Regions from separate parts of the Paraburkholderia sp. MPAMCS5 genome, predicted to be linked through region 2. Evidence: predicted binding sites of a transcription regulator. Region 2 holds the regulator's gene; each other region holds the start of a gene.
What was found. The regulator HrcA, encoded in region 2, represses chaperone genes, less so after heat shock. The targets are predictions, from matches to a motif close to TTAGCACTCNNNNNNNNNGAGTGCTAA.

Region 1: a site for HrcA is predicted at 1,958-1,984, ahead of groES (co-chaperone GroES). Genes of this name have one in related genera too.
Region 3: a site for HrcA is predicted at 1,316-1,342, ahead of rpoH (RNA polymerase sigma factor RpoH). Genes of this name have one in related genera too.

Annotation. Positions count from the first base shown of each region.
Region 1 covers NZ_JAYXBK010000008.1:220,493-227,068, forward strand. The annotation lists gene prpF (2-methylaconitate cis-trans isomerase PrpF) at 1-526, shown strand, start outside; gene VOM14_RS20095 (ABC transporter substrate-binding protein) at 625-1,608, shown strand; gene groES (co-chaperone GroES) at 2,057-2,347, shown strand; gene groL (chaperonin GroEL) at 2,401-4,041, shown strand; gene cysC (adenylyl-sulfate kinase) at 4,203-4,814, opposite strand; gene VOM14_RS20115 (chondroitin 4-O-sulfotransferase) at 4,833-6,044, opposite strand; gene VOM14_RS20120 (hydroxymethylpyrimidine/phosphomethylpyrimidine kinase) at 6,289-6,576, opposite strand, start outside.
Region 2 covers NZ_JAYXBK010000008.1:98,679-105,254, reverse strand. The annotation lists gene VOM14_RS19580 (RNA-binding S4 domain-containing protein) at 1-353, opposite strand, end outside; gene hemH (ferrochelatase) at 358-1,431, opposite strand; gene hrcA (heat-inducible transcriptional repressor HrcA) at 1,597-2,616, opposite strand; gene VOM14_RS19565 (NAD kinase) at 2,842-3,744, shown strand; gene recN (DNA repair protein RecN) at 3,854-5,524, shown strand; gene glnE (bifunctional [glutamate--ammonia ligase]-adenylyl-L-tyrosine phosphorylase/[glutamate--ammonia-ligase] adenylyltransferase) at 5,575-6,576, opposite strand, start outside.
Region 3 covers NZ_JAYXBK010000011.1:72,914-79,489, forward strand. The annotation lists gene VOM14_RS22545 (nuclear transport factor 2 family protein) at 51-434, opposite strand; gene VOM14_RS22550 (acyloxyacyl hydrolase) at 478-1,041, opposite strand; gene rpoH (RNA polymerase sigma factor RpoH) at 1,404-2,339, shown strand; gene nagE (N-acetylglucosamine-specific PTS transporter subunit IIBC) at 2,569-4,359, opposite strand; gene ptsP (phosphoenolpyruvate--protein phosphotransferase) at 4,432-6,576, opposite strand, start outside.

The sequences.
Region 1 (6,576 bases), 120 kb from region 2:
AAAAGAACTGGGATTGCAGGGCAATGAAATGCAGCAGGACGTGAACAGCAATGCCGCGCTGCTCGACCGATGCGAAGCGATTCGCGCGCATGCCGCGGTGCGCATGGGACTCGCGTCCACGCCCGAAGAAGTCACGGCGCAGCGTCCGCATACACCTAAGCTCGCCTTCGTGTCGTTGCCGCGCGGCTATGTCGCGTCGAGCGGCAAGCGTGTCGAGCCGCAAGATGTGCATATCAACGCGCGCATTCTGTCGATGGGCAAGCTGCATCACGCGATGACGGGCACGGGCGCGGTTGCGCTGGCCGTTGCCGGTGCAATCCCCGGTACTGTCGTCAACCAGCTCGTGAGCGGCATGCAGCTCGATCAGCTTCGTTTCGGTCATCCGTCTGGGACCATGGCGGTCGGCGCCGAGGCGCTCGAACGCGACGGCAATTGGGTCGTCACGAAGGCCATCATGAGCCGCAGTGCGCGCCGGTTGATGCAAGGCGAAGTGCTCATTCCGGCCTCGGTCATGAAGGCGGTTTGATCGTTGTATCCGTGGCGCGCGCTCTCACGTGTCAACGCGCGTCCGTTCCAATGTCGATAACAAAGCGGAGACTTTCCATGCAACTCACCGTTCGCGCCATGGCCGCCGTTGCGGCCGCTGTCTGTGCTTTTCAGGCCGTCGAAGTACAGGCCGCCGAGAAGATCACGATCATCGTCGGCGGTATTAACAAGCTGATTTACCTGCCGCCGAAGCTTGCGGAAAACCTCGGCTATTTCAAGGACGAAGGTCTCGATGTCGAGCTGCAATCGCAACAGGCCGGCGTCGATGCGGAAAACGAACTGCTCGCGGGCGCCGCGCAGGCGGTGGTCGGCTTCTACGATCACTCGATCGACTTGCAGGCGAAGGGCAAGGACATCGAGAGCATTGTTGTTTTCGGGCTTGTGCCGGGCAGTATGGAAATGGTGCGCTCGGATGCGGCCGCGCAAATCAAGAACATGGGCGATATCAAAGGCAAGACGCTCGGCGTCACGGGGCTCGGTTCGTCGTCGGCATTTCTTGGCCAGTATCTGGCGTCCACGTTTGGTCTCAAGACATCGGAGTATTCGATGCTGCCCGTCGGCGCCGGCAACAGCCTGATCGCGTCGCTGAAGCAGCAGCGCGTGGAGGTTGCGTGGACCACTGAGCCGACTACGTCGCTATTGCGTGCAAGCGGCGACGCAAAGGTGCTGGTGGACCTGAGCAGCGTCGAAGGAACCAGAGCGGCTTTGGGTGGCTTGTATCCCGCGTCGAGTCTCTACGTCCAGCGCAACTGGGCGGATACGCATCAGGCCGACGCGCAGAAGCTTGCGAGAGCGTTTGTCAGAACCCTGCGGTTCATCCAGACGCACTCGCCCGAAGAGATCGCAGCGAAAATGCCGGCGGACTACTACGGCGGCAACAAAACACTCTACGTCCAGGCGTTGAAAGCCTCGCTGCCGATGTACTCACCTGATGGAAAGATGCCGGAAGGCGGACCCGAAACCGTATTGAAGGTCATGAGCGGGTTCAACGCGAATATCAAGGGCAAGCATATCGATCTGTCGAAGACGTATACGAATGAGTTCGTCAATCGGGTCAGATGAAGGCGGAGAACTTATATAGTTGGCGTGTCTGTCGATGGCTCGCGAAAAACGCCTTGAAAAGCGCGCCACGACGGACCATCTGTCTGCGTAGGGGTTTTCACTACGCCGCGTGAATCGTCAGATCGCGCGAGCACGAATGCGGGCCGCAGGACGTTGCCCCGGACTGCGCGCACCATGCCGCGAATGCCGACAGACGTTGTAAGTTATTGTTTTTACGTAAGATTGGCCGCCCGGCCGGCGATCCGGCTATCGCTCTGACATTCGAACCTGAGCGAACGAGGGTCCCCGTTAGGTGAATCCCGGCACGCGCCGCATCGCTTCTTGAATTTGTCACCACCCGTCCATATAATTAGCACTCGCTGCACGAGAGTGCTAACAACTTCGCCGGTTGGCTCGGCCAGCCGGGTTTTCCAAGCGTTCTTCAGTCTCAATCAAGAGAGGAGTATGTATGAACCTTCGTCCTTTGCATGATCGCGTGATCGTCAAGCGTCTGGATCAAGAAACCAAGACCGCGTCGGGCATCGTGATCCCCGAAGCCGCAGCAGAAAAGCCGGATCAGGGCGAAATCCTGGCGGTCGGCCCGGGTAAGCGCGACGACAAGGGCGCAGCAATCGCCCTCGACGTGAAGGTGGGCGACCGCGTTCTGTTCGGCAAGTACGCAGGCCAGACCGTCAAGGTCGACGGCAACGAACTGCTGGTAATGCGCGAAGAAGACATCATGGCCGTGGTGCAGAAGTAAGCGCTGGTCGCTACTTTCCCGGTCATATCTTAAAGAATTCAAGGAGTTAGAAGATGGCAGCTAAAGACGTCGTATTCGGTGATTCCGCCCGTGCCAAGATGGTCGAAGGCGTGAACATCCTCGCGAACGCTGTGAAGGTCACGCTGGGTCCGAAGGGCCGCAACGTTGTCCTGGAACGCAGCTTCGGCGGCCCGACGGTCACCAAGGACGGTGTGTCGGTCGCGAAAGAGATCGAACTGAAAGACAAGCTCCAGAACATGGGCGCGCAAATGGTCAAGGAAGTCGCTTCCAAGACCAGCGACAACGCAGGTGACGGCACCACGACCGCAACGGTTCTGGCTCAGTCGATCGTCCGCGAAGGCATGAAGTACGTTGCATCGGGCATGAACCCGATGGACCTGAAGCGCGGTATCGACAAGGCTGTGTTCGCAGCAATCGAAGAACTGCGCAAGATCAGCAAGCCGTGCACGACCAACAAGGAAATCGCACAAGTCGGCGCGATTTCGGCAAACAGCGACTCGTCGATCGGCGATCGTATCGCTGAAGCAATGGACAAGGTCGGCAAGGAAGGCGTCATCACCGTCGAAGACGGCAAGTCGCTGCAAGACGAGCTGGACGTTGTCGAAGGTATGCAATTCGACCGCGGCTACCTGTCGCCGTACTTCATCAACAACCCGGACAAGCAAGTTGCCGTGCTCGACAACCCGTTCGTGCTGCTGCACGACAAGAAGGTGTCGAACATCCGTGATCTGCTGCCGGTTCTGGAACAGGTCGCGAAGGCTGGCCGTCCGCTGCTGATCATCGCCGAAGACGTCGAAGGCGAAGCACTGGCAACGCTGGTTGTGAACAACATCCGCGGCATTCTGAAGACCGTTGCTGTGAAGGCTCCGGGCTTTGGCGATCGTCGTAAGGCCATGCTGGAAGACATCGCGATCCTGACCGGCGGCCAGGTCATCGCTGAAGAAACCGGCCTGACGCTCGAAAAGGCAACGCTGGCAGAACTGGGCCAGGCGAAGCGCATCGAAGTGGGCAAGGAAAACACGACGATCATCGACGGCGCTGGCGAAGCTGCAAACATCGAAGCACGTGTGAAGCAAGTTCGCACGCAAATCGAAGAAGCTACGTCGGACTACGACCGTGAAAAGCTGCAAGAGCGCGTTGCCAAGCTGGCAGGCGGCGTTGCAGTGATCAAGGTCGGCGCTGCGACCGAAGTCGAAATGAAGGAAAAGAAGGCACGTGTCGAAGACGCACTGCACGCCACGCGCGCAGCTGTGGAAGAAGGCATCGTGGCTGGCGGCGGCGTTGCGCTGATCCGCGCACGTACGGCGATCGCCGGCCTGAAGGGCGCTAACGCCGATCAGGACGCAGGTATCAAGATCGTTCTGCGCGCAATGGAAGAGCCGCTGCGCCAGATCGTCACGAACGGTGGCGAAGAAGCCAGCGTCGTGGTCGCGGCAGTTGCTGCTGGCCAAGGCAACTACGGCTACAACGCAGCAACCGGCGAGTACGTCGACCTGGTTGACGCAGGTGTCGTGGACCCGACAAAGGTGACGCGCACGGCGCTGCAAAACGCAGCTTCGGTCGCTGGCCTGCTGTTGACCACCGACGCAGCTGTTTGCGAACTGCCGAAGGAAGACGCACCGATGCCCGGCGGCATGCCCGGCGGCATGGGCGGCATGGGCATGGACATGTAATTGCATGTTCGCTCTCCGGTTGGACCTCGTTCAGAGGTTCAGTCGGAAGCCCTTGGAAAGGCGCGCCGCGAGGTGCGCTTCCCAAAGAAAAAACCCGCAGAAATGCGGGTTTTTTTGTTTTAAAGCCGATCAGAAGCGCGTTGAAATTCCGGCCGCGTGGGCTAGGCCGGCATCGCCAGACAGTGCTCGCGCAAATACCCGAAAATGCCGGCCACACTTTCGTCCGGCGTCAACCTCTCGGTGTCGACTTCGAGTTCCGGATTGAGCGGCGCTTCATAGGGCGCCGAGATACCGGTAAATGACGGAATTTCTCCCGCCAGCGCTTTCGCGTAGAGGCCCTTGGGATCGCGGCGCGCGCATGTGTCGACGGGGGCCGACAAATACGTCTCGATAAAATTGTTGGCGCCGATGATCTCGCGCGCCATGGCGCGGTCGGCCTGCATCGGCGAGATGAGCGCCGTGATGACAATGAGGCCGGCGTCGTTCATCAGTTGAGCGACATGCGCGACCCGGCGGATATTTTCATGACGGTCTTGCTGGCTGAACCCGAGGTCGCGGCCCAGGCCGTGGCGGACGTTGTCACCGTCGAGTACATAGCAGGCCTGACCTTGCGACACGAGTTGCCGCTCGAGTTCAAAGGCGATAGTCGACTTGCCCGCGCCCGAAAGACCGGTGAGCCAGATGGTGACGGGCTTCTGGCGAAGAATCCGCATTCTGTCGTCGAGCGTGATCGCGCCGTGGAAGCGTTGCACCAGACCGCGGAGCTGTTCCATGAGATTTTTCCTGAAGGCTTAAACGCAGTGCCAACCTTGTCGCCAGACGCCCGCGTTGTGCAGGCGCTCAGCGGAATGGGCGAGCGCGACATGAAATCCGTCGGGCGCGTCCGATGGCAACGCGATCGAAAAGCCGGCGTAAGCGCTCGGATACCCGGCGTTTGCCACGTCCGGCCGATGCTCGCCACTCAAGCCGCTCGCAATGACATCGGCGCCGACGCGCACTTCGAGCAGCACCTTCTCTTCCGGACGGCTCAGGTTGACGGCCCAGCCCGACACGACACCGTCGCGGACCGAATCGACGAACCCGTCGTACATGTCGGCGAGCAATGGCGTTTCGTTTTGTACTGACTGCAAGTATTCCTCGATCGGCGCGAGGTCGAAACGGCCGATTACGCCCAGCACTTTCGCGAGAAATGCCTGGTCGAAGCCGAAAACCACCGAGCTGTGGAGATACGGATTCTCAAGCTGATTGATTTCCGCCTGAATCACCTTGACCAGTTCGAGCGCCGGGATGAATGCGCTGCCTGACTTCTGCCTATCGCATTGAATCTGGCGCCTGGCGAACTCGACGATCCCATAGTCGAGGCTATTGTCTTCAATAAACTTTTCTCTGGCCGTGTCGCTTAACTGACCGATGTCTTTCGATGAGCCACTCGTGATGTTCGTCTCAAAATAGAACGGCAATTTCAAGCCCGCTCTCCCGCAAAGCCGGAGCAAAAACTCGCTCATGTCCTCGCACGTGCCGACTGCGCTGAAATGTTGCCGAAGATTGGCTTGGGCGACTTCGAGGCTCAGTTCGTTCGGCGAAGGATGGCCGCTCAGCATCTGCACGAATACGTTTCGGCCGCCCAAAGACTCGCTCACCCACTCGTCGAGTGAAAGTGCGCCGCGGCGCACGAGCGCCTCGGTCGCCGACACGCTTGCGCCACGTGCAACCTCGCCGTTCTTGCCGTTCAATGCGTAGCGGTAATGCGAGATTTGCCGCGCAAGCGGATCGCGCAAGATGGTGCAATAGGCGAGGGGAGTTTTGAGACTTCTATGAATGCCGTACGACTGATGACCGCCGCCGACATGCGTTTCCAGCAATTGGGCGCGACACCGGTCCCAGCCTTGCCTGTCCCATTCGAAGTTGACGAATTGACCCTTGCCTTTGTTCAAATCGAAGAAAGAGATCACCGTCGACCCGCCGCTCTTGGGCGGGTGGATAAAAAACGTGGGGGCGCGCATATAAAGATATGACAATTTACGATTTGTAAGTGTAGCGCGCGAGCCGTCACACCGCTGTAACGTTTAATTACACGATGATGAATATGCTTACATTTGGCAAGGTCTTACGGGCGGGAAGGTTTGCGTGTGACGCTGATTTTCGGTAGGGGCAGCGAAAGCGCGGCGCGCGCCAATGCGGCGCCGGCGAGGCCGCCTCCTTCATATGCGGCGGACGAGCGCGCGATACACGGCAAGCGGCTTTGAATCAGTGTCGCGCTTCGCCGGGCGCTGCGTCTTTACCCGCTGTGGGCGGAGTTTCGTCGTCGCTGCTGCGCGCCCAGAAGAACCGGTCCGGCATATACGCGCCCATGCCCGGGCGGAACGCGCTGCGCACTGCCTGATACAGATACTCCTGAGCCTCGCGCACCGCCTCGGCCGGTTCCTGGCCATTGGCGAGAAGCGCCGCGATCGCGGAGCCCAGCGTGTCGGTCAAGCCCATGATCCGGTTGCTGCCGCGATCCCACATGTCCTGGCGTAGCTGGCCGTCTTCGCT
Region 2 (6,576 bases):
CCGTGCAATGCGGCGGCCGGCTCGCGATATGTCTTGCGACGCTCCTGCTCAACCTGGCGCTTTTCCCGGCTCCGGTCGGTTTCCGCATAAAGGGTCTGCGCGACGCTCGCCGGCCCGCGTACGTCGCACACGCCCAGCACCTGCACCTGCCATACGAACGTCTCGATCTCGACCTCCACCAGGTCGCCGACTCGCACCTCCTTCGCCGGTTTGACGCTCGCCCCGCCGATCCGCACGCGCCCTTTCTCCACGGCGTCCGCGGCAAGCGAGCGCGTCTTGAAGAAGCGCGCCGCCCAAAGCCATTTGTCGATGCGCAGCTTCGCGCCCGGCTCGGTTGAAATCCTGTAATTCATAGTCTCATCGAGCCACTGTGTTGTGCGGTACGGGGACCGCCTGCACCGGCCAGCCTTGCAGATTCTGCGCGACGATTTCGCCAAGCGCGGCAATCCACGCCTGCGATGCGTTCACGCACGGAATGCGGTGAAATTCCTTGCCGCCGGCGTGCAGGAACTCGTCGCGCACTTCCATGCCGATTTCCTCGATCGTCTCGAGGCAGTCGGCGGTAAAGCCTGGACAAAACACGTCAGCACGCCGCACGCCTGCCGCGCCGAGTTCCTTCAGCGTGGGCGCCGTGTAGGGCTGCAGCCACTCCGCCTTGCCGAACCGCGACTGGAACGTGATGCGGCATTCCACCGGCGTCAGCGCGAGCGCCTGCATCAGAAGCGCGCCGGTCGACTGACACTGATCGTGGTACGGATCGCCAAGGTCGAGCGTGCGCTTGGGCACACCATGAAAACTCAGCACGAGCTTGTCGCCCGCCGCGAAATCCGGCCGGCCGTGATGATGCCAATACTGATGCACCTGCGCGGCAAGCGCGGTGATATACGCGGGATGGTCGGCGTACTGGCGCACCGTGCGAATCTCTGGCTGGTTGCGCATGCGCTTGAGGGCGGAGAAAGCGTCGTCGAAAGCGGTGGCGGTGGTCGACGACGAGTATTGCGGATACATCGGCATCAGCAATATCCGCTCGGCGCCGGCGAGCTTGAGCTGATTCAGCATGGCCGGAATGCCGGGCGTGCCGTAGCGCATCGCGTATTCGACGAGCACCGTGTAGTCGTTCAATTGCAGCAGATGGCGCAAGCCTTCCACCTGCTTCTCCGTGTACACGCGCAGCGGCGAGCCTTCCGGCATCCACACCGCTGCATATTTCCGGGCCGACGCCCGGCCCCGGAACGGCAGGATCACGAGCCGCAGAATGATCTGCCAGAGCAGCGCCGGAATTTCGACCACGCGAGGGTCCGACAGAAATTGCGCGAGATAGCGGCGAACCGCACGAGGCGTAGGCGCGTCGGGCGTGCCGAGATTGATCAGCAGCACGGCAACGCGGTGCGACGTGGCGTTCTGCGAGGGCCGCTCGAGATCGAAGCGCATAGGCAGCAGGAGTCACCGCTCAAAGCGGAGAGTGGATACAGGTGAGATTCATTATAGCGGCGCGCTTCGCGGCCGCGATCCCCGGCGCCCCCTGGCCGTTCGGCCAATTGGCAAGCTGCCCGCCGTCGCGCATGATGAGCGGATCGAGCACGCGACGGTGAGCCGCTATTGCTGGCTGAGGGTCAGCGAAAGCAGCCGCGCGGTGATGTCGACAATCGGGATCACGCGGTTGTAGGCCATGCGGGTCGGGCCGATCACGCCCAGCGTGCCGACAATCTTGCCGTTCACTTCGTAGGGCGCGGTGACGACGCTCATTTCCTCGATAGGCACGAGATTCGACTCGCCGCCTATGAAGATCTGCACGCCCGCCGCATGACTCGACACATCCAGCAATTGAAGGAGACTGGTTTTTTGGTCGAACACGTCGAACAGCTTGCGCAGGCGCGCCATGTCCGAGGAAAGATCCGCCACCTCGAGCAGCTTGCGCTCGCCCGAAATCAGCACGGTCTCGCCGGTGTCCGATTCGTCGGTGCTCGCGGTGACGGCCGCGTGCATGAGCGTGGTCATGTCGCCGCGCAGTTGGTCGATTTCCTCGCGCAGGCGGCGTCGCACTTCGTCGAAAGAAAGGCCGGCGAAGTGCGCGTTGATGTAGTTGGACGCTTCCACCAGCTCCGACGGAGAAAAGTCACGCTGGGTCGCCATCATGCGGTTCTGCACGTCGCCTTCCGGCGTCACGATGATGAGCAAAATGCGCTTGTCGGACAGGCGCATGAATTCGACCTGCTTGAATACGTGGCTGCGCCGCGGCGTGAGCACCACTCCGGCGAACTGCGACAGATTCGAGAGCACGCTCGCCGCCGCGGCGACGATTTTCTGCGGCTCGCCCGCCTGCAGCGTAGTCTTGACTGTGCGCGTGACCGCTTCTTCGTCTGCGGCGGACTCGACGGTCAGCATGGTGTCCACGAAAAGCCGGTAGCCGCGCGGCGTGGGAATGCGTCCCGCCGACGTATGCGGGCTGATCACAAGCCCCAGGTCCTCGAGATCCGACATGACGTTGCGGATGGTTGCCGGACTCAGCTCAAGGCCGGAATAGCGCGACAACGTGCGCGAGCCGACCGGCTGACCTTCGGCAATGTAGCGCTCGATCAGGGTTTTAAGGAGGGTTTGTGCGCGAGGATCTAGCATGACGAAAAATTTTAGCTCAATGACGCGACTCCTGCGAGCGCCAACGGCACCCGAGGCCCACGGCCCGGCCCGCAGCGCGCCATGGCAATCTGCCCGTCGCGCATGTCATCAAGGCATCACCATTCTAACGACAATCCCGGACTACGCCGGCAGCCTCTGTTTGCCGGCCGGCCGCCGCATTCGCGCGCGGTTCTTTTCGAGCCCTACCTATGGTGTAATGCCGGCATGCAAGTGACCAGCCAGTTCAAGACCGTCGCGCTCGTCGGGCGCAACAACACGCCGGGCATCGGTGAGCCCCTGACCGCGCTCGCCTCGTGCATCGCGAAGCGCGGCTTTGACGTCGTTTTCGAAGCCGACACCGCGGCGGAAATCGGCGTCACCGAATACCCGGCGCTGCGTCCCGCCGAGATCGGCGCGCGCGCCGACGTGGCGATCGTGCTCGGCGGCGACGGCACGATGCTCGGCATCGGCCGTCAGCTTGCGCCTTACCGCACGCCGCTCATCGGCATCAATCATGGGCGGCTCGGCTTCATTACCGACATCCCGATTTCACATATGAGTGAGATCGTGCCGCAAATGTTGTCGGGCAATTTCGAACGCGAAGAACGGGTGCTGCTCGAAGCGCGCATCATGCGCCAGGGCAACCCGATCTATCACGCGCTGGCCTTCAACGACGTCGTGGTCAACCGCAGCGGCTTCTCGGGCATGGCGGAGCTGCATGTCTCCGTGGACGGCCGCTTCATGTACAACCAGCGTTCGGACGGCCTGATCGTCGCCACGCCCACCGGCTCGACGGCTTATGCGCTGTCGTCGCAGGGACCGATTCTGCATCCGCAATTGCAGGGCATCGTGCTGGTGCCGATCGCGCCGCACGCGCTGTCGAACCGTCCTATCGTGCTGCCGGACGATTCCAAGGTCAGTATTCAGATCGTTTCAGGGCGCGAAGTGAATGTGAATTTCGACATGCAGTCGTTCACGTCGCTGGAACTAGGCGATGCGATCGAAGTGCGGCGCTCGCGTCATACGGTGCCGATGCTGCATCCGGTCGGCTACAGCTATTACGCGACGCTGCGCAAGAAGCTGCACTGGAACGAGTACCCGTCGCACGAAGAAGACACCAAACCCTGACCGGCCAGGAATGCCGGAGCGCACACGCCGCTGCTGAATCCGCGCTGCCGCAAGCGGGCCCTTTGAAACCGCGCCGTTCAAACCGACCACAAGCTCACACACGACTTCCATGCTTCGCCACCTCTCGATACGCGACTTCGTCATCGTCGCCGCGCTCGACCTCGAATTCGACAGCGGCTTCACTGTTTTCTCCGGCGAAACCGGCGCCGGCAAGTCGATTCTGATCGACGCGCTGGCGCTCGCGCTCGGCGCGCGTGCCGATGCGAGCGTCGTTCGCACCGGCGAGAGCCGCGCCGACATCACCGCGGAATTCGACACGCACGCGCAAGTCGACCAGTGGCTCGACGAGCAGGCGTTCGGCGCGAGCGCCGCCGACGGCCAGCACGGCGGCACGGTGATGCTGCGCCGCGTAGTAGACGCCAATGGGCGCTCGCGGGCGTTCATCAACGGAACGGCGGCGACGCTTGCGCAACTGCGCGAGGTCGGCGAAATGCTGGTGGATATTCACGGCCAGCACGCCCACCAGTTGCTGATGCGTCCCGACGCGCAGCGCGAATTGTTCGACACGCACGCGGGTCTCACGGAGCTGTCCACGAACGTCACGCGCGCATGGCGCACGTGGCGCGAAAAGGTTCAGGCAGTCGAACACGCGCAAACGCGCGACCGCGAACTGCAACTCGAACGCGAACGTCTCGCGTGGCAGCTCGCGGAGCTGGACAAGCTCGCGCCGCAGCCAGGCGAGTGGGAAGAGGTCAATACCGAGCATCGGCGGCTGTCGCATTCGGCCAATCTGATCGACGGCGTGCAAGGCGCGCTCGGCGCGCTCTCCGAATCCGACGAGGCGATGATCACGCATCTTTCGTCGATCGTCTCGAAGGTGCGCGACCTCGCGGAAATCGACCCGGCTCTGAACGACGTGCTGGCCGCGCTCGAACCCGCCGAAATCCAGTTGCAGGAAGCCGCGTATTCGCTGAGCCATTACGCCCAGAAGCTCGAACTCGATCCCGACCGGCTCGCGCAAGTCGAAAAGCGCCTCGACGCGTTGCATTCGGCCGCGCGCAAGTTCCGCCTGCAGCCCGAAACGCTGCCCGAGGAGCACGAGGCGCGCCGCGCGCAACTCGCCGCGCTCGACGCCGCCGCCGATCTCGACAGCCTGCACGCCGCCGAAGCCAGAACGCGCGAGGACTTCCTCGCAGAGGCGAAAAAGCTCTCGAAGGCGCGCGCGAAGGCCGGCAAGGCGCTGGGCGCCGCGGTCACCACGGGCATGCAGGAACTGTCCATGAAAGGCGGCAGCTTCGAAGTGGCGCTCGTGCCGTTGCCGGAAGGCGGCGCGCACGGACTGGAACAGGTGGAGTTTCGCGTCGCCGGTCATGCGGGCGTGCCGTTGCGCCCGCTCGCCAAGGTCGCGTCAGGCGGCGAACTGGCGCGTATCAGCCTCGCGCTCGCGGTGATCGCCAGCGCCGCGAGCCCAACGCCCACGCTGATTTTCGACGAAGTGGATACCGGAATCGGCGGCGCCGTCGCCGAAGTGGTCGGGCGGCTCCTGCATCAGCTCGGGCAAGCACGCCAGGTGCTCTGCGTGACGCACTTGCCGCAGGTCGCCGCGCGCGGCGACCATCACTTCCAGGTAGCGAAAGCGGGCAACGGCAAAGGCGGCACCGTGAGCAGCGTCGTTTCGCTCGACAAGGCGAGCCGCGTCGAAGAAGTCGCGCGGATGCTCGGCGGCCTGGAAATCACGCCGACCACCCGCAAGCACGCGAAGGAAATGCTGGCGGCGTAGTCCCCAACCCTCTGCCGCGGTGGGCGCTCACCGCGCACACCGCGCCCGCCTCAACCTTCGCCGAACACCCGCTCCCACAGGCCGAGCACGGCATCGCGAGCGGCCGCAACCAGAGCCGGCTCGACCCGCGCCTTTTCCATTCCGTCCAGCCGCAGCGTGTGCTGCAACTTCCGGTACGTGCGGTACGCCGCGCCGACGGTTTCAGCTTCCGCCTCGCTCATCAACCCGAGACGCGACACTTCGCGCAACAGCGCAATGTTGCCGGTATTGCGGATCAGCTCGGGATCGCGCGCGGCGTGCAGCAGCACCCAGTACTGCACGGTGAATTCGATATCGACCATACCGCCGCGATCGTGCTTCAGGTCGAACAGCGTCGTATGGTTCGGATGTCCGGCACCGACGCGCTCGCGCATCTCCACGATCTCGCCCGCGAGTTGCGAGGCGTCGCGCGGCGTGGTCAGCACCTGTTCGCGGATCGTCTCGAACTGAGCGCCGATCTGCGCGTCGCCTGCGCAATAACGCGCGCGAGTCAGCGCCTGATGCTCCCACACCCACGCCGTGTTGGCCGCATCGCCCTCGCGCAGCTGATAACGGCGGAACGCGTCGAGATCCGTGACGAGCAGGCCTGATTCTCCGTTCGGCCGCAGGCGCAGATCGATGTCGAACAAGGTGCCCGCGCCGGTCGCGGTGGTGAGCCAGGTGATCAGGCGGCGCGTGTAGGTGGAATAGATGTCGGCGGCCGCGTCGTCGGGATCGTCGTAGAGAAAGATCACGTCGAGATCCGACGCGTAGCCCAGTTCCTTGCCGCCGAGCTTGCCGTAGGCGATCACCGCGAAACGCGGCGCGTCGCGATGGCGCTTCGGCAACTGGTTCCAGACGGCTTCGAGCGTGACGTCGAGCACGGCGTCGGCGAGTTCGGACAGGCGGTCGCTCACATGCTCGACGCTCAGCTTGCCCGCCAGGTCGATCAGCAGAATGCGGAATACCTCGGCCTGGTGCGCGTGCCGCAGCAGATCCATCTGCTGCTCGACGCCGTCCGCGGCGGCGAGGCG
Region 3 (6,576 bases), on a different contig from region 2:
GAAGGAGGATTAGGCGCGGCCCGCGCGAGCGGACCCGAACCGGCAGCGCCTCACTCGATCGCGCAGCGCGTGGCCTGCCACGCGATTAGACGCCACTGCCCGTCTTCCTGCGTGTGGATCGCGGTGTAGGCGATCGGAAACAGCAGCGCGCCATTGTTCGCTTCCATCTCGATCAGCGCGCGGCCGGTCACGACGCAGGTCTCCCGGCCCACCGGCAACACCTCTTGCGATTGCACTTCGATCTGCCGGTAGCGACGCCGCCCGGCCGTGATGCCGTCGATGAACTGCCGCTTCGTCTCGCGCTTGCCGTTCGTGTGCACATAGCTCACGTTGTCCGCGAGCAGCGTGTCGAGCGATTGCCCGTCGCCCTCGACCATCGCGCGGAAGCGCTCCCGCTCCAGCCCGCGAATCGCCTCGATTGTCTTTGCCGCCATTGCTCAGCCCCTTGCACCGGTGAGCCGGACGTGGCCACGGTCGTCAGAAGTTATATTGCAGATATAGCTGGTGGAAATTTATACCAGGATTCGGCTCTTTGATACCGCCATTCGAAACATGCTGGAAGCGGTAGCCTGCCAGGTACTGCTGGTGGCCGCCGAACTGCACGCCCACGCCGGCCAGCTCGGCGAACTGGATCGCGGTGGACAAGGTGAGGGTCGAAGAAATTCGCGGGCTCGACAGCAGGCGGACACCTGCGCCCACTTCGGCGAAGGGCCGGATCGACCCCGCGCCGTTAATGAAGCGAATGATAGGCGTCACACCGATTTCGCCGATGTTCTCGTGCACATTCCCTTCGGTGGTATGCCACCAGCCGACGTGGGCTTCGCCGATCAGCGCGAAATGCCAGTCGCCGATCTGCCACCACGTGAGATTCGGGTCCCACACGAGGCCGAGATCCAGCTGTTTGATATGGTGGTCGCCGATTGCGCCCGCGACCTGCACGCCGAACTGATCCGCCGCGACGAGGCCTGAGCCACTGAACAGCACCGCCGCGCACAGAGTTTTGAGAGCCAGACCACGCACAGCGTTTTTTTTCTTGTTCATCGGGCACCTGAACTCAGCGAAGGTTGAACAATCTGTTACAGCTTTGCGTATTCTATCGACAATCCTCGTTCGGCGGATCGTATTAAGAAACTTGTTTTTTTGCAATTAATCACGTCAAAACACCCGAAAACGGTCGAATGTCACGCCGAATACGCGACCATCCGGTAAGTTCGACGGCTCGCACATGCACGCCCAAAGCGGCGTATCATGGCTATTGAATGTCGAATTTCAATAGGAATTTTCGGAACTTGGATGGCCCTACGGGCTCTAAGTATTAGCACTCGGGAAATGAGAGTGCTAACATCCAACGCTGGAGTCGTTACCTGAACACGCTTTTGCCTGATTCCAAAGGAGTTTTACACGTGAGCCATGCATTGACCCTTCCGAGTACTCTGAGCCCGTCGTCGGCTAAGGCCGCTCCGGCAGGTGCACTGGCGCTCTCGCATTCCTCCCTGCTGCCCGGGCAACTGGGCAATATCGACGCCTACATCCAGGCCGTAAATCGGATTCCGATGCTGACGCCGGCAGAAGAACGCCAGTTCGCCACAGAATTCCGCGAGCACGACAACCTCGAGGCTGCACGCCGCCTCGTGCTGTCGCACCTGCGGCTGGTCGTCTCGATCGCTCGTAACTATCTGGGTTACGGGCTGCCGCACGCCGACCTGATTCAGGAAGGCAATATCGGCCTGATGAAGGCCGTGAAGCGGTTCGACCCCGAGCAGAACGTGCGTCTCGTGTCGTACGCCATGCACTGGATCAAGGCTGAGATTCACGAATACATTCTGCGCAACTGGCGCATGGTGAAGGTCGCCACGACCAAGGCGCAGCGCAAGCTGTTCTTCAATCTGCGCAGCCACAAGCAGGGCTTGGGCGCCTTCACGCCGGACGAGATCGAAGGTCTCGCCAAGGAGTTGAACGTCAAGCGCGAAGAAGTGGCCGAAATGGAAACGCGCCTGTCCGGCGGCGACATCGCGCTGGAAGGTCAGGTTGAAGACGGCGAAGAGTCGTACGCGCCCATCGCGTATCTCGCCGACTCGCACAGCGAGCCGACCGCCGTGCTGGCTTCGCGTCAACGCGACAAGCTGCAAAGCGACGGTATTGCGACGGCGCTTGATTCACTGGACGCGCGCAGCCGCCGCATTATCGAAGCGCGCTGGTTGAAGGTGGAAGACGACGGTTCGGGCGGCTCCACGCTGCACGAACTGGCCGACGAGTTCGGCGTGTCGGCCGAGCGGATTCGCCAGATCGAAGCAAGCGCGATGAAGAAAATGCGCGGCGCACTGACCGAGTACGCGTAAGAAGTCAGACACGCGCCCTAGCAGGCGGTTAGGACGCCGCACGTGACGTCAGTCGCAAAGCCCTGCCCTCGTCAGACGGCAGGGCTTTTTTACGCGTGCATTTTTGCGCGATGCAGCCGCATTTTTGCGGCATTTTCGCGGTAGCTCGACTAAACGCGAGCATTACCGCATCGAGCGCGGCGATGAAGCGCCAGAGCGGCTTCGTCGCCACGTTCACGCTGACAAACCGTCACGCGGGCAGCGGCGTCGCCCCGCCGCTCGCCGGCATGCGCGTCGCCAGCGTTTCGGCGTAACGCCGCGCCGCATCGCCCACGACGACATGGAACGTGTCCGCCGAGACCCACGCCGTATCGAGCGTGGCAAGACGCTGCCGATCCACCGCCGACGGATCGCGCACGACGACACGCAGACGCGTTGCCGCGATCGCGTCGAGCGACACCACATTGCCCGCGCCGCCGAACACTGCGAGCCAGTGCAACGGTTCCGGATCGAGCGGACCCTTGGCCGCGCCTGCCGCGCCTGCCGCGCCTGCCGCGCTCGCCGCAACCACGGCCGGGGCCGCAGCCGCAGCGGCAGGAGAAGCCGCTCCCGCATCACCGCCCGCTTGCCCGATGACCGTGCGAATTTCATCGGCGATGATGTCCGCTTCAGGCCCGATGATCACCTGCACATTGGTCGCGCCCCGCTTGAGCACGCCGCGCGCGCCGATCGTCTTCAGTTCGTTTTCGGAGACCTTGTTCGCATCCACGACGGATAGACGCAGACGCGTCGTGCACGCATCCACCACCGAGAGATTCGACGCGCCACCCAGCGCCGCGATGTAACGCTGCGCGCGCGGCACCGCTGCGCCCGCAACGGGCGAAACGAAGCCGCCGGCGCTGAACGAATCCACCTGCTCGTCGGCCGTGGCCGGTTCGCGGCCCGGCGTCGCCATATTGAATTGGCGGATGAAGAAGCGGAACAGGCCGTAATAGACCACCGCGTACACGAGGCCGAGCGGAATCGCCCACCAGCCTTTGGTCGACAAGCCGTAGTTCAGCACGTAGTCGATTGCGCCTGCGGAGAACGTGAAGCCGATGTGAATGCCGAGCGCCGAGCAGATGGCGAGCGACAGCCCCGTCAGCAGCGCATGGATCACGTACAGCACGGGCGCGAGGAACATGAAGCTGAACTCGATCGGCTCGGTGACGCCCGTCAGGAACGACGTGAGCGCCATGGAGAACAGCAGCCCGCCGACCACCGCGCGACGCTCCTTCGGCGCTTCGTGAAACATGGCCAGACACGCGGCCGGCAGGCCGAACATCATGACCGGGAAGAAGCCCGTCATGAACGTTCCGGCCGTCGGGTCGCCGGCGAAGAAGCGATGCAGGTCGCCCGTCACCGCCGCGCCGCCCGGCGGCGTGAAGGTGCCGAACACGAACCACGACAGCGAGTTGAGGATGTGATGCAGACCCGTGACCAGCAGCAGCCGGTTCAGCACGCCGAACACGAACGCGCCGAGCGCGCCCGCCGTGGTCAGCCAGTGCCCGGCCGTGTCGATCACGCTCTGCACCGGCTGCCACGCGTAGCCGAACACGATGCCGAGCGCGAGACACACCACGCCCGTGACAATCGGCACGAAGCGCTTCCCACCGAAGAACGCCAGGTAGTCCGGCAGCTTGATGTCCTTGTACCGGTTGTACAGCAAGCCCGCGACGATCCCCGCCACGATCCCCGACAGCACGCCCATGTTGAGCTTGTCGTTGATGTCCTTCATCACCGCGACTTCGATCAGATAACCGATCGCGCCCGCGAGACCCGCGACGCCGTTGTTGTCCTTCGCGAAACCGACCGCCACGCCGATCGCGAAAAGCAGCGGCAGGTTGTCGAAAATCGCGCCGCCGGCGTCGGCGATCATCTTGATGTTGAACACGTCGGGTTGACCGAGCCGCAGCAGCAGGCCGGCAACCGGCAGCACCGCGATAGGCAGCATCAGCGCGCGTCCCAGGCGCTGAATCTTCAGAAACGGATTTCCATCCATTGATATCTCCAATCCTTGTCTCGTTGTCGACGAATGTCGTCGAGTTATCCTGCGTGGCGAACCGTGCCGGGTTCAGTCCAGCGGCCAGGTTTCGCGGCTTGCTGCTCTTACCGCCTGCGCCGATTCGAGCGCCAGCGCATCCTGGGCGCGTTGGCGGCACAGTTGATAATCGAGGTTGCGCACTCGCGCCTTGATGCCCGGCACCGACACCGGGTCCACCGACAGCTCGGTCACGCCGAGACCGACGAGAAGCGGCACCGCGAGCGGATCGCCCGCCAGTGCGCCGCACACGCCGACCCATTTGCCGTGCCGGTTCGCGCCCTGCACGGTCGCCGCGACAAGGCGCAGCACAGCCGGATGCAAACCGTCGGCTTGCGCCGCCAGATCGGCCTGGCAGCGGTCCATGGCGAGCGTGTATTGCGTCAGGTCGTTGGTGCCGATCGACAGAAAATCCGCGTGTTGCGACAGTTGATCGGCGAGCAGCGCCGCCGACGGCACCTCGATCATCACGCCGACTTCAATCGGCTCCGTGCGGCCCAATTCACGCGCGAATTCGTCGATACGCTTGCGGATGCGGATCAGTTCGCCGACGTCGGTCACCATTGGCAGCAGAATGCGCACGGCGCCGAACGGCTTCACCGCAAGCAGGCCGCGCAGCTGGTCGTCGAGCAGATCGGGGCGCACCTGCGCGAGGCGAATGCCGCGCAAGCCAAGCGCGGGATTCGGCTCCGGCGGCAGCGTGAGGTAATCGACTTCCTTGTCCGCGCCGACGTCGAGCGTGCGAATGATCGCGGTGCGGCCGCTCAACGCGTCGACAATGCCCTGATAGCTCTGCCGATGCTCGTCCGTGGTCGGCGCAGCAGCGCGGTGAATGAACAGCAATTCGGTGCGCAGGAGGCCCACGGAATCCGCACCGTTTTCGACGGCCGTTTTCGCGTCGTCGAGCGTGGCGATATTCGCGGCCACTTCGATCGCGCGGCCATCGGCGGTGAGCGCCGCTTGCTGCGACGTGCGGCGGTTCGCTTCTCGCACGCCCGCGAGACGCTTGCGCTCCAGGCGCGCGCGCTCCACGTCGAGTTCGGTCGGGGCAAATTCGAGGCGGCCAGTGCTCGCGTTCACCACCACTTGCGTGCCCTCGGGAATCGCATGCAACGCGTCGCCGACTGCCACCAGCGCGGGAATGCCCGCCTGGCGCGCGAGAATCGCCGCGTGCGAGGTCGCGCCGCCGCGCGCCATGACGAGCGCCGTGACACGCGAGCGATCCAGCGCCGACAGATCGGACGGCGTGAATTCCTCCGCGGCGAGCACGGCTTCGTCCGGCAGCGTGCGCGCGGCGGCGTTCGTGTAGCCGAGCGCGCGCAGCACGCGCTTGTCGATGTCGCGCAGATCGGCGGCCCGCTCGGCGAGCAGTGAGTCTTCGATATTGGCCAGGATGCCGGTTTGCGCGCGGATCGCTTCGCGCCACGCGAAGCCCGCGCTCTTGCCGAGACTGATCAGATCGCGCGCGGCGTCGAGCAACGTCGGGTCTTCGAGCAACACGCGATGCACCGCGAAGATGCCCGCCTCGCCGACCGCTCCGCGCTGCGACGCGTCGCGCACCGTCGTGCCGAGATCGGCGTCGACGCTCGCAATCGCCTTGTCGAGCAAGCGGCTTTCCGCCGCCGACGTGCCGCTCGCCTGTTCCGGCGGATCGATGTCCGCGTCGTCCCAGCGCACGAGCTTGCCGATCGCGACGCCGGGCGCCGCGCACACACCCGCGAGCGTGTTCGGCGCGAGAGCTTCGCCCGCCGCGAGCGCGACCGTTTGCGGCGCGGGCGAGCTTTGGCGCGCGGGCTTCTCTTCGACTTCGCCGTGCGCCTCACGCGTCAATTCATGAGCGACCGCATCGACCGCGGCCTGAGCTTGCGGGCCCACGCCGAGCAGTTCGACGGTCGCGCCCTGACCCGCGCCGAGCGCCAGCAGACCGACCACACTTTCGATCGCCGCCTTGCGCCCTTCGTAACGCACCTCGACGCGCGCGTCGAAAGCGCGCGCCGCTTCGCGAGCGCGCGCGGCCGGCCGCGCATGCAGCCCGCCCGCGTGAGCCAATGAGATTTGCGCGCGCGCCTCGTCGGTCACGCTCGTCGCGCTCACCTGACGCGATGCCGCAGCCACGGCGCCCTCGCGCGGACGCAGCAACAACAGCGGGGTTTCGCCCGCCTTCAGCACGCCTTCCTG